2 regions of the Paraburkholderia aspalathi genome follow, and region 2 is predicted to be linked to the other one. Evidence: riboswitches for the same ligand, from Rfam matches in the RefSeq annotation. Region 2 holds a riboswitch; the other holds the start of a gene.
The links. Region 2 has a riboswitch for glycine ahead of KHO30_RS10965 (D-amino acid dehydrogenase). Riboswitches for the same ligand answer to the same signal wherever they lie in the genome.

Region 1 (7,797 bases), on a different contig from region 2:
AACGTCCATGCGTGCGATGTGGATATGAAACCCCGTGACGGCCGACGTCGCGTCGAAAGTCCACCGATACACCCCATGGCCGACGCGCAATGCGCCAGTTACCCGTTCGCGCATCACAACCAGCCAGGGCAAGGCGTCGATCGTGCCGTTCTCTACCGTAAGCGAATCGCACACGTAATAGGTGCGGCACTGCGCGTACTGCGCACCGAAATCGGTGACGAGCGTTTTAGCAATCGCATCCGTACCGACTGTGCGCGCCGGAAACGCGATATTCGACGTAGCAAGCGAAATTGTGAGAACCGCATCCGGTGCAAAAGCCTCGGCAATGCGATTAGCACGCGTGTTGTCTTTCGCGTCGATGTAGGTTTCGAGCGCGCGACGATAGTGCGCGAGCGGTGGCGGGGGCATGCGAGCGGTCTCCGATTGATGGGCCGTGCCACTGTAGCGCGCGTACGTCGCAAAACCGCCGATGCACCTGCCGCGCCCGGGGTCTTGCATCCACTCCCACGTTCAGGGCTTCTGCAGCAACGCCTTCAAACTCGCAAGCCGGTCTTTCGGCGACATCGGCGCTTCTTCGGGTGTCGGCGGCGGAGCGTCGTCGAGCAGCATTTCGGGGATGAAGCGCGACGGCTCGCACACCACGGTTTCGCGCGCGCGCTTGCGCTTCTTGCACCAGTTCAGATGCAGGCTGCGCTGCGCCCGCGTGATTGCGACGTACATCAGACGACGCTCTTCCTCGATGCGCGCGTCGTCGATCGGCTCGTCGTCCGGACCGCCGCGGTGCGGCATGATGCCTTCTTCGACGCCCACCAGAAACACGTGCGGATACTCCAGCCCCTTCGACGCATGCACCGTCGAAAGCCGTACCGCATCCGGGTCTTCTTCACGGCCTTCGAGCATCGACATCAGCGCGACGGTCTGGATCAGGCCAAGCAGGCTCTTACCGGTGTCGCCGAAGCCGTCGGCGGTGTCGTAGCCGGTTGCCTCGCTCTTCTCCGAACCTTCCGGCTCAGCCTTGGTGCCCTTGCGCTTCAACCATTCCATGAACTCGAGCACGTTCTGCCACTTGGACTGCGCCTGACGTTCGTCGAACGCGTCGTACAGATAGGCTTCGTAGTGAATCGCGTCCATCAGTTCGTCGAGCAGCGTGCCGGCGGCATCCTTCTCGGCGCGATCGGTGAGGCGCTGCATGAAGTCGCAGAACACGCGCATCGGTTCGATCTGACGCGGCGACAGGCGCGCCTCGATGCCGCCCATGTACACCGCTTCGAACAGCGACACCTTCGCCTGGCCCGCGAACGAGCCGAGCGCTTCGAGCGTCGTATTGCCGACACCGCGGCGCGGCGTGGTGATCGCGCGAATGAACGCCGGGTCGTCATTCGCGTTGGCAATCAGGCGCAGATACGCGCAGATATCCTTGATCTCGGCTTTGTCGAAGAACGACTGCCCACCCGACAAAACATACGGAATCCGCTCACGACGCAGCACCTGTTCGAAGATGCGCGCCTGGAAGTTACCGCGGTACAGGATCGCGTAGTCGCGGAAATTCGCGCGCCGCTCGAACTTGTGCGCGGACAGGCGGAACACCACGGACTCGGCCTCGTGCTCTTCATCGTTGCAAGGTGTGACGGTGATCGTGTCGCCCATGCCGTGTTCGGACCACAGCTTCTTTTCGAACAGCTTCGGGTTGTTCGCGATCACGTTGTTCGCGGCGGTCAGAATGCGCACCGTCGAACGGTAGTTCTGTTCGAGCTTGATCAGATGCAGCTTCGGAAAATCCTTGCTGAGCTGCCCGAGATTTTCGAGCGTCGCGCCGCGCCAGCCGTAAATCGCCTGATCGTCGTCGCCGACCGCCGTGAACGCCGCGCGCTTGCCGGCCAGCAGTTTCACCAGTTCGTACTGGCACGCGTTGGTGTCCTGATACTCGTCGATCAGCAGATAGCGCAGCTTGTTCTGCCAGCGATCGCGCACCTGCTCGTTCTTCTCGAAGAGCTCGGCGGGCAGACGGATCAGGTCATCGAAATCGACCGCCTGATACGCATGCAGCGTCGCCACGTAATTGCGGTAGACGATCGCGGCCTGATGTTCGTCCTCGTTCGCGGCGATCGCGATCGCCTGCTCGGGCATGATCATCCCGTTCTTCCACAGCGAGATGATCGACTGGATCTTGCGGATGAAGCCCTTGTCCGTCGAGCCGACCTGCTCCTGGATCATGCCGAAGCAGTCGTCCGAATCCATGATCGAGAACTGTGGCTTCAGGCCGACGTGTTCCGCTTCCTGCCGCAGAATCTGCACGCCGAGCGAGTGGAAGGTGCAGACCGTCAACTGATTGACGGGCACTTTGCGGCCTTCCTTGCCGGGCGTGGTGAGCGTCTTGCCTTCGAGCAGCTTGCCCACGCGCTCGCGCATTTCCAACGCGGCCTTGTTCGTGAACGTGACGGCGGCGATGTGGCGCGGCTCGAAGCCTTTGGCCTCGATCAGGTGGGCGATCTTCTGCGTGATCACGCGCGTCTTGCCGCTGCCTGCGCCGGCGAGCACGAGACACGGACCGTCAAGATAACGGACCGCTTCATTTTGAGCGGGGTTCAGGCCTGCGGACATCGTCAGTGGATGGGTAATGCGGTTGAGGGCGCTTGGGTGCGGAATCGCGAGACCGAAGGCCCGGGGGCATGCTGCGCGGGGCTAGCGGCTGGGACGCTCGACTCGGTGTGAGGGGCATTCCGGCTCGCTGCGCTCCGCGCGAGAGGAGCGATGTTAACACGGATGCCCGAAGCCGATGCCGTGACAGACGCGCTGTCGGACGGCAAGGAAAGGGGGCCGCAATGGCAGCTCGCCAGACGACAAAAACGGAGGCTCAACCGGGCTGCCCGGAACACGGCCACAGCTGCCATCCGGACGCCGCCGACAAACGCCTGCGACGATGCTGACAGCCCGCCTTCGGGACATGCCACAATTACGCTGTTGCGCGCCGCCGCCGCGGTGGCAAAGCGGCGCGCCGTTTTTGCAGGAAGACACGCATGTCCGCATCGCTGAAGATTGGATTGATGGGTTACGGTTTTGCTGGCGCGACCTTTCATGCGCCGGTGATCGAGCACTGCGGGCGGGCCAGCATCGCAGCCATCGCGACGAGCCAGCCCGAGCACGCGCTGGCCGATTACCCGCACGCAAAGGTGGTGGCCGATCTCGACGCCCTGCTGGCGCTCGAAGAAATCGACTGCGTCGTCATCGCGACGCCCAACGACACGCACTTCGACCTGGCGCGCCGCGCGCTGGAAGCAGGCAAACACGTGGTGGTCGACAAACCGGTCACGCTCACCGCCGCCGACGCCCACACGCTTGCCAACATTGCACTGGCTCGCAGCAAGCGGTTCGTCCCCTTTCATAACCGCCGCTGGGACGGTGATTTTCTGACCGTGCGGGATCTGCTTGCCAGCAGAGAATTGGGGCGCATCACGCAATACGAATCGCATTTCGACCGTTTCCGGCCGGAAGTTCGGCAGCGTTGGCGCGAGGAAGCTTCGCGCGGCGGCGGCCTGCTATTCGATCTTGGACCGCACCTGATCGACCAGGCGCTGGCGTTGTTCGGCGCACCGCAGACCGTGTCCGCGACGGTTCGGACGCATCGCGATCAAGCCAGTGCACCGGACTACGTCCATATTCAGCTGGGATACGGTGAATTCGAGGTGGTGTTGCATGCCAGCGCGTTGACTGCGTACGTCGCACCGAGGTTTACGATTCACGGCACGCAAGGGAGCTACGTCAAATACGGGCTCGATACGCAGGAAGATCAGTTGAAAGCCGGCTTGCGGCCGGGCGATGACGGGTTCGGCGCCGGCAATGCGCCCGGTGTGTTGCGTGTGCTTGAAGAGGGTCAGGAAGTCGAGCGGGAGGTGCCCACACGCAACGGCGACTACGTCGGCTTTTATATTGCCTTGGCGGATGCCATTCAGAACGGCGCGAAATTTCCCGTCAGCGCTCAGGACGCAGTCGACGTCATGACGATCATCGAGCTTGCAGCCCGGAGCTCAGAAGAAGGCGTCCGGCTGCCGTTTGAACGCATTCGCTGACGTTTTCCTGCGCTACGGGCCGCTTTCTGCGCCATTGGCGGCAACACGCGAACCATGCCGCCGCCAATGGCAAAAAGCCTGACAAACCCGAAAGGAACATAACGTTACAAATAACCCCGTCTCCGCGGTCAGCGTGAATCCTCGGCAATCCGTTGCTACCCCAGTAGCACCACAAAACGACAACGACTTCCCGGAGTGTCCATGCCCCGTATCGTCCGCGCACTAGCAGCATGCGCATTGCTCAGTTCCCTCGCCGCCTGCGTGGTGGCCCCTCAGCAACCCGCGCCGGCGCCGCGTCCTAACCCGCAACAAATTGCGGATCAGCGCTTCAACCAGGTCAACGGCCGGATCGACAACCTGAGCCGCCGCATCGACGCTCGCGTCAACCAAGGCTACTACCCGCCCCCGCAAGGCGGCGCGTTGCACCATCGCCTCGATGTGATCCGTCAGGAAGCTCACGACATGGCGGCGCAACACGGCGGCGGCCTGTCCGGCGACGAACAACGCGTGCTGAACCAGGAACTGGACAACGCGGCACACGCCATCGGCGAATAATCGCGCCGGTTCAGGCACCAAAGCAAAGAAGCGCGGGCATCACGTCCCGCGCTTTTTTTGACTTTCGCGAAGCCGCAGCGCCAACCCCCATGCCCCTTGCGGGCCTTTATTTGACAAGCCCCCGGCCCTCGCGTACATTCGCCGCACGCGTCGGGAGAGCGTGCTGGCCGCAGAAAATCGCAGGCCGCGCCGCCGAAGGGGCACACCCGCAAACTCTCAGGCAAAAGGACCGACTGCGTCGAAGAACCCGCGCCCAGGCAACATCAAGGCACCGGTTTTTCGCACTCTGGAGAGCGGCAGTAGCCGTCTGCATCGTTTAATCGAGCAGATTCTGGCAAGCTGCCCACCGAAGGGGCGCGCGTTTCACCGTAGCGATCACGGCTTCACCATCGCACGGCAGCGCAATCTCTCAGGTATCGAGGACAGAGGGGTCATGCAACGCAATCGCTCGCAGGCATCAGCCGCGAGGCGTAGCGCCGCATGGCCTTTTTTGTTTCGCGAGACGCCTGAGGCCCCATGACCGAACTCAAACACACCCCGCTCAACGCCACCCATCGTGCGCTCAACGCTCGCATGGTCGATTTCGGCGGCTGGGACATGCCCGTCAACTACGGCTCGCAGATCGACGAACACCGCGCCGTGCGCACCGACGCCGGCATGTTCGACGTCTCGCATATGTGCGTCGTCGATTTCACCGGCGAGCGCGTGCGCGCCTTCTTCGAACACGCGCTGGCCAATAACGTCGCCAAGCTGCAAACGCCGGGCCGCGCGCTCTACTCCTGTCTGCTGAACCCGAATGGCGGTGTGATCGACGATCTGATCGTCTATTACTTCAGCGAGACGCACTTCCGCCTGGTCGTCAACGCCGGCACCGCAGAGAAAGACGTCGCCTGGTTCACCAAGCTCAACACCGAAGGCAGCTACGGCCTGACCATCACGCCGCGCCGCGATCTGGCGATCGTCGCCGTGCAGGGCCCGAACGCCCGCGATAAGGTCTGGCAAGTCGCGCCGTCCAGCCGCACCTCCACCGAACTCCTTAAGCCGTTTAACGCCGCCATCGTCGACAACACGCCGTTTGGCGAATTGATGATTGCCCGCACCGGCTACACCGGCGAAGACGGCTTCGAAATCGTCCTGCCCGCTACGTCCGTCTGCGAATTCTGGGACGCATTAGTGCGTCAAGGCGTGCGCCCCGCGGGTCTCGGCGCGCGCGACACGCTGCGTCTCGAAGCCGGCATGAACCTGTACGGCCAGGATATGGACGACAACGTCTCGCCGCTGGACGCCGGCCTCGCCTGGACCGTCGACCTGACCTCGCCGCGCGACTTCGTCGGCAAGGCCAAGCTTGAGGCCGACGGCTCGCAGGCCTCGTTCGTCGGCCTGATCCTGCTGAAGGAAAACGGCAAGGCGGCAGGCGTGCTGCGTGCTCACCAGAAAGTCGTGACGCCGCAGGGCGAAGGCGAAATCACCAGCGGCACTTTTTCACCCACGATGCAGGAATCGATCGCCTTCGCGCGCGTGCCGAAAGGCGTGCAGCCGGGCGACACCGTTCACGTCCAGATTCGTGACAAAAACGTACCCGCAAGCGTGGTAAAACTGCCGTTCGTACGCAACGGCAAAGTGCTCGCAGTTTAAGCAGCCGGCGCGTGCGTCAATCTTTTTAAGTTCATACCGAATAACACCGCATAGGAGCATCCGATGAGCATCCCGGCCGATCTGAAATACACCGAATCGCACGAGTGGGTCCGCACCGAAGCAGACGGCACGCTGACGGTCGGCATCACCGACCACGCGCAGGAAGCGCTCGGCGACATCGTCTTCTTCGAAGTCCAGGAACTGGGCAAGACCGTCAACGCCGGCGACACCGTCGCCGTGATCGAGTCGGTGAAAGCCGCTTCCGATATCTACGCGCCGGTCTCGGGCGAAATCATCGAAGCGAACCCGGCCGTCGCCGACACGCCGGATGGCGTCAACAGCGCGCCGTACGAGAACTGGCTCTTCAAGATCAAGCCGGCTGCGGACGCATCGCAGGATCGCCTGATCGACGCAGACGCGTACGCAAAGTCCGTCGGCGCCTGATTCACCGCAAGTTGCACCATTACGTTTAAACCCGACAGGCGCGGCGCGTCCGATTCGACAGTCGAACGGACGCCCGCACCGCCAGGAACACCTCATGAAGCTCGAACACCCGGATCGTCTGATGAACCGCACTCCTCTCTCGCTCGCCGCGCTCGAAGTGCATGACGCCTTCGCTGAACGGCACATCGGCCCGGATTCGGCCGACCAGCAAGCGATGCTCGAAGCCCTCGGCTTCGCATCGCGCGCCGCGCTGATCGACGCGGTCATTCCGAAGACGATCCGCCGCACCGAAACGCTGCCGCTCGGCCCCTTCGCCCAGCCGAAGAGCGAAGCCGAAGCGCTCGCCGCGCTGCGTGAGCTGGCGGACAAGAACCAGGTGTTCCGCTCGTATATCGGGCAGGGCTATTACAACGCACACACGCCGACGGTGATCCTGCGTAACGTGCTGGAAAATCCGGCGTGGTACACCGCGTACACGCCGTATCAGCCGGAAATCTCGCAGGGCCGTCTGGAAGCGCTGCTGAACTTCCAGCAAATGATCGTCGACCTGACCGGTCTGGCGATCTCGAACGCATCGCTGCTCGACGAAGCCACCGCCGCCGCTGAAGCGATGACGCTGCTGCAACGCGTCGGCAAGCCGAAGTCGAACGTGTTTTACGTCGCCGACGACGTGCTGCCGCAAACCATCGAAGTGGTGAAGACGCGCGCCACGCCGGTCGGCATCGAAGTGAAAGTCGGCCCGGCAGCGGACGCAGCGAACGCGAATGCGTTCGGCGTGCTGCTGCAATACCCGGGCGTGAACGGCGACGTGCGCGACTACCGCGCACTCGCTGAAGCCATCCATGCAGCAGGCGGCCACGTGGTGGTCGCTGCCGATCTGCTCGCGCTGACCGTTTTGACGCCGCCGGGCGAATGGGGCGCGGACGTAGCCGTCGGCAACACGCAGCGTTTTGGCGTGCCGGTTGGTTTCGGCGGCCCGCACGCGGCTTACCTTGCCGTGCGCGATGAATTCAAGCGCCAGATGCCGGGCCGTCTGGTCGGCGTGACCGTCGATGCGCAAGGCAATCCGGCACTGCGTCTCGCGCTGCAAACGCGC
Region 2 (7,797 bases):
CTGGCGTGGTGATTACGCCCAAGTACCCGGGGTCCCGCCAGTTGAGCGTATTCCCGTTTCCGGCGCTGGACATCTCATACGACGACCGGATTTTCTCGCAGGGCCCTGACGTGCTCGGCGTGAACGTGCTGCGCGGCCCTGCCTATCACGTAGGCGCGGCATTGACTTTCGATTTCCAGATGCGCAAGGAGTCCGACGATCCACGCCTGCATGGACTTGGCAATGTGAATGGCGGGCCGAAACTGAAGCTCTTCGCTGACTACACGTGGTGGGCGTTTACCGGGTCGGTGGCCTTGTACCAGGATATCGCCGGGCATCACCAGGGGACGACGGTCAGCACGGATTTCGTGGCGTCCGCCCCGGTTGGCGGCTGGTTGTTCTCGGTGGGACCAGGTTTCACCTGGGCGAATGGCACTTATACGCGGACGTTTTTCGGCGTGTCTGAGCAGCAGAGCGCGGCGTCAGGATTGCCTACGTACAGCACCAGTGCAGGCGTGCGGGACGTCCATATGAACGCCCAGGTGACTTACGACTTTTCGAAGCACTGGAATGGCTCGGTTTCCGCGACCTTCGGGCGACTGGAGCATGACGCCGCGAATAGCCCGATTACCGAAAAGAGATTCGAGCTCAACACGCTCGCTTCGGTGAACTATAAGTTCTAGTTTCTGGTTTCTTGCGCGCTCGCACGTTCCAACGCTCGCAGCGTGCGAGAAACCAAATGCCAATCGCGGTTCAATCCTCCGTGCGCAGCTCTTCAACTTCAATCCCCAACTCAGCAGCCATCCGGCGCACCACCACCTGAAGCCGGCTCACCTCGTCGGCAAGCCGCTTCTGTTCGGCTTTGACTGCCTCGAACGCCGACAGCGGCACGACCTCATCGTCTCCACCAGGCTGGGCAAGATCGCTTGCGCTGACTTCGCCGCATAGCAGATGCATCCAGCGATTCTCGCGCTCGCCCGGCGTGCGGGCCAGCTTCGCCACTCGCGGCGGATCGTTGGCAGCCAGTTCGTCGAGAAACGCCTCGACCGAGGAGATGTCGGCAAATCCATGCAGGCGCGCGCTGTTCAAACGCAATTCGGCTGCGGTCTGCGGACCGCGTAACAGCAACGTGGTCAGTAACGCAGCCGACTGGCTCGGCAAGCCCAACACCCGATTCATGTTGTGCTCGAAGCGCGGCACGCGGCTGCTGCTGCCTTCCATCACGAGGCTCAGCCGCTTCAATCCGTCGACGGCGGTCAGCACCTCGGCTTCGGTCGCATTCATCACGGGCGCGCGGCCGGTTTTCTGATTGCAGCCCAAAGTCAGTGCGTTCAGCGAAAGCGGATAACTATCCGGCACGGTGTGCTGCTTTTCGACGAGCACGCCGAGCACACGCCCTTCAAGCAAGGTCAAAGCGCGGATGGAGGGACGGGAAACAGCGTCGGGAGTGGAGTTCATAGAAGATGTCGCGGCATGCGCCGCCGGGTCTCGTGGATGGTGTGCCTTACCGTTGCACAGCCAGGCGGCAGGTTTTAGTTTGTGGCCACTATGATAAACGGCCCGGCCGCTCGCAGTGTACGAATCTCCGCAATGGCGAAGCGTGCCCGGAACGCATTCGTATCCGCTTCGGCGTTTTTTTGTTCCGTTGACGAATTCCCATATTCGAGATAATTTCCCGAATATGGAAAACGCACTCACCGACGACAACGCCATCGAACGCCGCATCGCCCAGCGTCTGCGCGGATTACGCGCCGAGCGCAACTGGTCGCTCGACGATCTCGCCAAGCTGAGCAACGTCAGCCGCGCCACCCTTTCGCGCCTCGAGAACGCCGCCGTGAGCCCCACGGCGAGCGTGCTGGGCAAGCTCTGCGTCGCTTACGGCTTGCCGATGTCGCGTCTCATGCACATGGTCGAAGAAGACTTCGCGCCGCTGGTGGCGCGCGACGAGCAGTCGGTCTGGGTCGACTCGAGCGTCGGCTTCCGGCGCCGCTCCGTGTCGCCACCAGCGCAGGCGCTGAGCGGCGAGGCGCTGGAGTGCGAACTCGATGCGGGTGTGCGCATCACTTACGACGCGTCGCCGAGAGCCGGCCTCGAACATCATCTGATCCTGCTTGAAGGGCAACTGCAGATCACCGTCGACGGCCGAAGTCACGATTTGCAACCCGGCGACTGTCTGCGCTACCAACTGTTCGGTCCCAGCGCGTTCGTCACGCCCTCGCATAGCGCGGCGCGCTACATCCTCTTCATCGTCTGAGTTCAAGCCACCATGAACGCGACCAGCATCACGACCTTTTCCGCCGACGACCTCGTTCACCATCTGCCCGAACTCGGCGCGCTGCTGCGTGCCTGCGTCCATGACGGTGCGAGCGTTGGCTTTGTATTGCCGTATAGCGTCGAGGAGAGTGAAGCGTTCTGGAGCGGCAAGGTGCTGCCGTCTCTGCGCGCGAGCGCACTGGTGCTTTTTGTTGCTCGCCATGGCGAGGCGATCGCCGGCACCGTGCAACTCGATTACGACACGATGCCGAACCAGCGTCATCGCGCCGAGGTGCGCAAGCTCCTGGTCCATCCGTCGTTCCGACGCCAGGGTATCGCCAAAGCGTTGATGGCGGAACTGGAACACCGTGCGCACCAGTTGCAGCGCAGCCTGCTGACGCTCGATACGCGCACCGGCGACAAGGCCGAGCCGCTCTATGCCGCGCTGGGTTATCAGACGGCCGGCGTGATCCCGCAGTTTTGCCGCGACACACTGGAGGAGCGGCTTGATTCGACCACCATCATGTACAAGATGCTGTGAGCGTGACGCAGGCGTGTCTGCGTCGCGTGACTTAACGGCGCGAATCGAGCGCGATCCGTACAGCCAGACCGGCCAGCACGGTGCCCATCAGCCAGCGTTGCACCAGCAGCCATACCGGCCGCCCAGCGAGAAACCCGGCGATTGAACCTGCCATGATCGCAATCAACGCGTTGATCGTGACGGAGACGACGATTTGCACGCAACCCAGAGCGATCGACTGCGTGAGCACGCTGCCGTGCTCCGGTGAAATAAATTGCGGCAGCAGCGACAGATACATCACCGCGATCTTCGGATTCGCGAGGTTCGTGACGAGCCCCATGGTGAAGAGTTTGCGGCGGCTGTCGTGCGGCAGGTCGCGCACCTGGAACGGCGAGCGGCCGCCCGGCTTGACTGCCTGCCACGCCAGATACAGCAGGTAGAGCGCGCCGCCGAAACGCAGCGCGTCGTACGCGTAGGGCACCGTCAACAGCAGTGCGGTGATACCGAACGCCGCGCAAAACATGTAGAACACAAAGCCGAGCGCGACGCCGCCGAGCGACACAAGCCCTGCGCGCCGCCCCTGACAGAGCGATCTGGAGATCAGATAGATCATGTTCGGGCCGGGCGTGAGCACCATGCCGAGCGAGACCAGAGCAAAGGCGAGCAACGTTGTGGCAGCGGGCACGGCGTTCTCCTGTGGGAATTGAAGTCGGGTAGTGCCGCTAAATATAGCCGATGCCACTGGTACTGTGCCGATGGCGAATTGCATCGAAAGAAACACTTGCGGTGAAATTTATTGCCCGGTATCGTCTAGCCGTTCTGCAATGCAGCGCGGGAGAGATCGTCAGAGGATTGTGACGACGCCGACGGAGCAACCGCCCCGGAAACTCTCAGGCAAAAGGACCGCGCAGCTGGAACATCTGGAGAGCGGCGCCATGCGCGCCCACCGAAGGGGATTCCCTGCATACCGCATGCATCGCGATGCGTATGCTCACAGGAAGAAACTCTCAGGTACATGGACAGATGGGGCATCGACGCCGGTTTCGACACGAAATCGACACCGGTGATGCTCAACTACTCTGGACCATGTCATGTCACGAATCGCCATTATCGGCGCCGGCATTACCGGCGTTACGACTGCGCACGCCCTTGCGCAGCGCGGCCACCACGTCACCGTGTTCGAGCGTCATCGCTACGCAGCGATGGAGACCTCGTTCGCCAACGGCGGCCAGTTGTCCGCCAGCAATGCCGAAGTCTGGAACAGCGCGGCCACGGTGCTCAAGGGCTTGCGCTGGATGCTCACGCGCGACGCCCCGCTGCTGCTCAATCCGATGCCCACGTGGCACAAGTATTCGTGGATGGGCGAGTTTCTAAGGCAGATTCCTCATTACCGGACGAACACCGTCGAAACGGTGCGGCTCGCAATTGCGGCGCGCGAGCATCTGTTTTCGATAGCCGAGCGCGAAGGGATCGACTTCGATCTGGAGCGGCGCGGCATCTTGCACATCTACAAGACGCGCAAGGAATTCGATGCGGCCAGCAAGGTGAATGAATTGCTGCGCGAAGGCGGGCTGGAGCGGAATCCGGTGACGTCGAGCGAGTTGCACGCAATCGAGCCCATGCTGCATGGTGATTTTTTTGGTGGATTTTTTACGCCTTCCGATTCCACTGGCGATATTCACAAGTTCACACGCGGGTTGGCTGAAGCTTGCGTGCGGCATGGTGTCGAGTTTCACTACGACGCGGAAATTACGGCGATCGAGCAGCCGGCTGAGGGTCGGTTTTCGTTGATGGTCAATCTGGAAGGTGAGTCGCAACGGTTTGCTTTCGAGCGGATCGTGGTGTGCGCCGGTGTGAAGAGCCGCGACTTCGCGGCGATGCTTGGCGATCACGTGAACGTCTATCCGGTTAAGGGTTATTCGATCACCGTATGTCTCGACGATGAAGTGAGTCAGCAGAACGCGCCGTGGGTCAGTTTGCTCGACGACAGCGCGAAGATCGTGACGAGCCGGCTTGGCGTGGATCGGTTTAGGGTTGCGGGGACGGCGGAGATCAACGGGTTCAATCGGGATATCCGGTCGGATCGGATTGCGCCTCTGGTCGACTGGACTCGACGGTATTTTCCTGAGGTGTCGACCTCGAAGGTGATTCCGTGGGCGGGGTTGAGGCCGATGTTGCCGAGCATGTTGCCGAAGGTCGGGCGTGGGAAACGGCGAGGTGTTTTTTATAACACCGGGCACGGGCATTTGGGGTGGACGTTGTCGGCGGCTACGGCGCAGGTTTTGGCGGGGGTGATTTAGTAGGCGTTTTTGCGACAGGCCCGGTGCCCGCAAGGACACCGGCAGCACTCTCCACTGTTTCCAGTGCCTTCAAGGCAGTTTTCGACCTGGGCGCGGGACTGCTTGCGGCTTCCATGAAATCAGGATTCCCGCTTCCCCGCATAGCTGATTGATTGAATCCAGGGCGGCTTCTGGCACCAACCAGAGCCAAAGGTCATTCCCTATGGGCTGCAGGGATCCACGATTGTCTTCCGCGACAATCCATTCTTTAAGCTGAATGCCACCAACCACGATGTTAAGGTGACGATCACTTATAACATTGATCGGATACACCATCCTTAGCATGCTTTCTTGATAGCGAGCCGCTCCATAAGATCCGCCTGGCACTTCCTTGCCGAAGGCCGACGGATTCTCAAATGGCTTCAGTTTCGCGAGATTGCTCCCGGCTGCATAGTAAAACGCGGAGGTCATCTTCGGCGCTTCATATGCTATTCCATAAGAGACATTCAGACTCGTGGCTATTCGCTTGATGTAGTCGATAAACTTGTCGGCACTATCCGCAAGTTGAACATCGAGCTGTGCATCAATACCAAAAAAACCGCCAAAGGAAGGCGTGTTGTAGCCGAACGAAGCGCGCCAAGGTATCTGGCCACCTGCGTTGTTGTATATCCGGAAATCGGTTGCGACTCCAGATTCAATCAGGCTCTTGAGCTCGTCGAAAGGAACCTCAACAAGTTCGACGTCCCTCTCGCCAGCGACTTCAATGTAACGTGTATATCCCGCAGTCGTTATGTCGACCGACATTGCTGAAAAGAACTCATGGCCGGCCTTGTATGCTTCAAGCGGACTTATTCGATCTGTCCCATATAGCGCCATTCCTGTGCACATGATCCGCCCACTAAATTCCGGAAATAAGGTCATCCAAAACGCTCTTGATGTCGGACGCGTTGTACGGATGATCGAGAACGATAATTTCGCCGCGATTTGATGCCGGCAGATTGCCCATGGCGGCCCTATTTCGAGCAGTCAACGTTGGAAGCTTGGCCCCCATATCAGTCCTCGACGCGAGCTCTATTGCATGCGTCTGGCCGTTGACATCGACCGCCATGATATCGGGGCGTCTGAGCGACACATCCCCACTGTTCGCGTAATTGTACGAGCGATTCAAATAGATATCAGTGAATTTTCCGCTCATTGCAAGTTTGTTTGCTATGACCTCGGAAAATTGATCGTGACCTGGCGTTCCGTCTTTCTGTCCGGTGCCGTGTATTTTCGCTCCGTTGACTTCTCGAACCGGACAGCTTGCTAACCCGAACGGATCAATCAACATGTCCGGGACCGTCACATAAGCATGGGTACGCAGGCCACCAGCGAGTCCAAGCGGGTCAACTGTCAGGTACTGCCCTGTTTGAGGATCGTAGAATCGGTGCAGGTTGTAGAACAGATCGCTTTCCTCATCGTCCCATTGTCCGGGAAATCGGAGGTTTACTTCTGACGGCTCGTCGGTCCCAACGTGATTGTTGACTCGATCTAACTTGAGATGCCGCCCCCATATCGTGTAGGAAGCGTCCCAGATTTTCGCGCCACGTTCGTCGAACATGGCCTTGGGTAAGCCGGACTGATCCGACAGAATTGGAAAGACACCACTGTCTGTTTCATGAGCTAGCGGGTTGACGTTCTCAGAAAAGTGCCAGCCCCTAACAAACGCACACGTTCCGTCCTTGTCTTGCCACTGCTCCGCGATCTGTCCACAGTCCCAAAGAAAGCGAATCGCTGTTCGCGCACCAACCAGCCTCTTTTCTACGCGCCTGCCGAACGCATCGTACCGATAGATCCAAACCCCTTTCTCCGGTGTACACACCTTCACCAATCGGTCCAACCCGTCCCACGCGTATTGCCAACTCTTCGGCCTGAACCCCGGTTGCTCCACCGTCTTTTCGATCGTCCGCCCGCGCGCATCGTAACGATAGCGCGCGTAGCCGACGCGTTCCGGAAGCCCTCCTGGAAGGTAACAGTGAGCGTCAGTGGGCCCCTGCTGGCCGTGCGCTGCAATGTTGAGGTTCGCGTCATAGCGGTAGTGCTCCGGTGGCTGACGGAGGCTATGCACGGACGCTATCTGTCCACGTAAGTTGCGTTGATACGTCACGCTGTCGGAATCAGTGTCTACACGCTCCAACTGCCCGGCCGCATCGTACGAATACAGTTGACGCGTGAGGTTTTCCAACGCGTGAACCGGGTTCGACTGTATCTCGTCGAACGCCGATCGCGGCCCCGCGACCTGCCGGCGCACACGGCCCAACGCATCGTATTGCCGCTGCATGACGAACTCGCCAGCCTGCCGGCCTGTTTCCCGCCCCTGACTATCGCGCAGGATCGACATCGGGCCGACCTTGGTCAGTGCGCCGAGCTTGTCGTATTCATACAGCGTTTGCCGATGTGGCGTTATTCGCGCACTGCGTCGACCTTCGGCGTCGTACATGTGTTTCAGGAGATCACCGTGCTGGTCCTCTCCAATCAGACGCCCCTTTTCGTCATAGCTGAAGCGCGTTACGTGGGCGGACCCGCCTCGCACTTCGGCCGTAGCGAGCCGACCCGCATCGTCATAGGTGTAGGCCAACCCTACGTCGCCGGCATCGACCGTGGCCAGGCGGCCAGACGGATCGTACCCATAACGCCATTTACCCCCGTCCGGCAGCGTCTTTACAAGTAGACGGCCAATCGCGTCCCGTTCGTAGTGCGTCGTGCGGCCACCCCAGTCGATCTCAG

Region 1: another riboswitch for glycine. It lies ahead of gcvT (glycine cleavage system aminomethyltransferase GcvT); the one in region 2 lies ahead of KHO30_RS10965 (D-amino acid dehydrogenase).

The regions. Positions count from the first base shown of each region.
Region 1 covers NZ_CAJNBA010000006.1:93,303-101,099, forward strand. Annotated here, with positions in the region: gene KHO30_RS29655 (hypothetical protein) at 1-408, opposite strand, end outside; gene KHO30_RS29660 (UvrD-helicase domain-containing protein) at 511-2,601, opposite strand; gene KHO30_RS29665 (oxidoreductase) at 3,018-4,067, shown strand; gene KHO30_RS29670 (hypothetical protein) at 4,269-4,622, shown strand; glycine riboswitch at 4,764-4,864, shown strand; glycine riboswitch at 4,899-5,058, shown strand; gene gcvT (glycine cleavage system aminomethyltransferase GcvT) at 5,139-6,257, shown strand; gene gcvH (glycine cleavage system protein GcvH) at 6,321-6,701, shown strand; gene gcvP (aminomethyl-transferring glycine dehydrogenase) at 6,796-7,797, shown strand, end outside.
Region 2 covers NZ_CAJNBA010000001.1:2,477,042-2,484,838, reverse strand. Annotated here, with positions in the region: gene KHO30_RS10990 (MipA/OmpV family protein) at 1-662, shown strand, start outside; gene KHO30_RS10985 (YceH family protein) at 733-1,437, opposite strand; gene KHO30_RS10980 (helix-turn-helix domain-containing protein) at 1,661-2,233, shown strand; gene KHO30_RS10975 (GNAT family N-acetyltransferase) at 2,246-2,773, shown strand; gene KHO30_RS10970 (LysE family translocator) at 2,805-3,437, opposite strand; glycine riboswitch at 3,575-3,668, shown strand; gene KHO30_RS10965 (D-amino acid dehydrogenase) at 3,844-5,052, shown strand; gene KHO30_RS10960 (hypothetical protein) at 5,122-5,952, opposite strand; gene KHO30_RS10955 (DUF6531 domain-containing protein) at 5,930-7,797, opposite strand, start outside.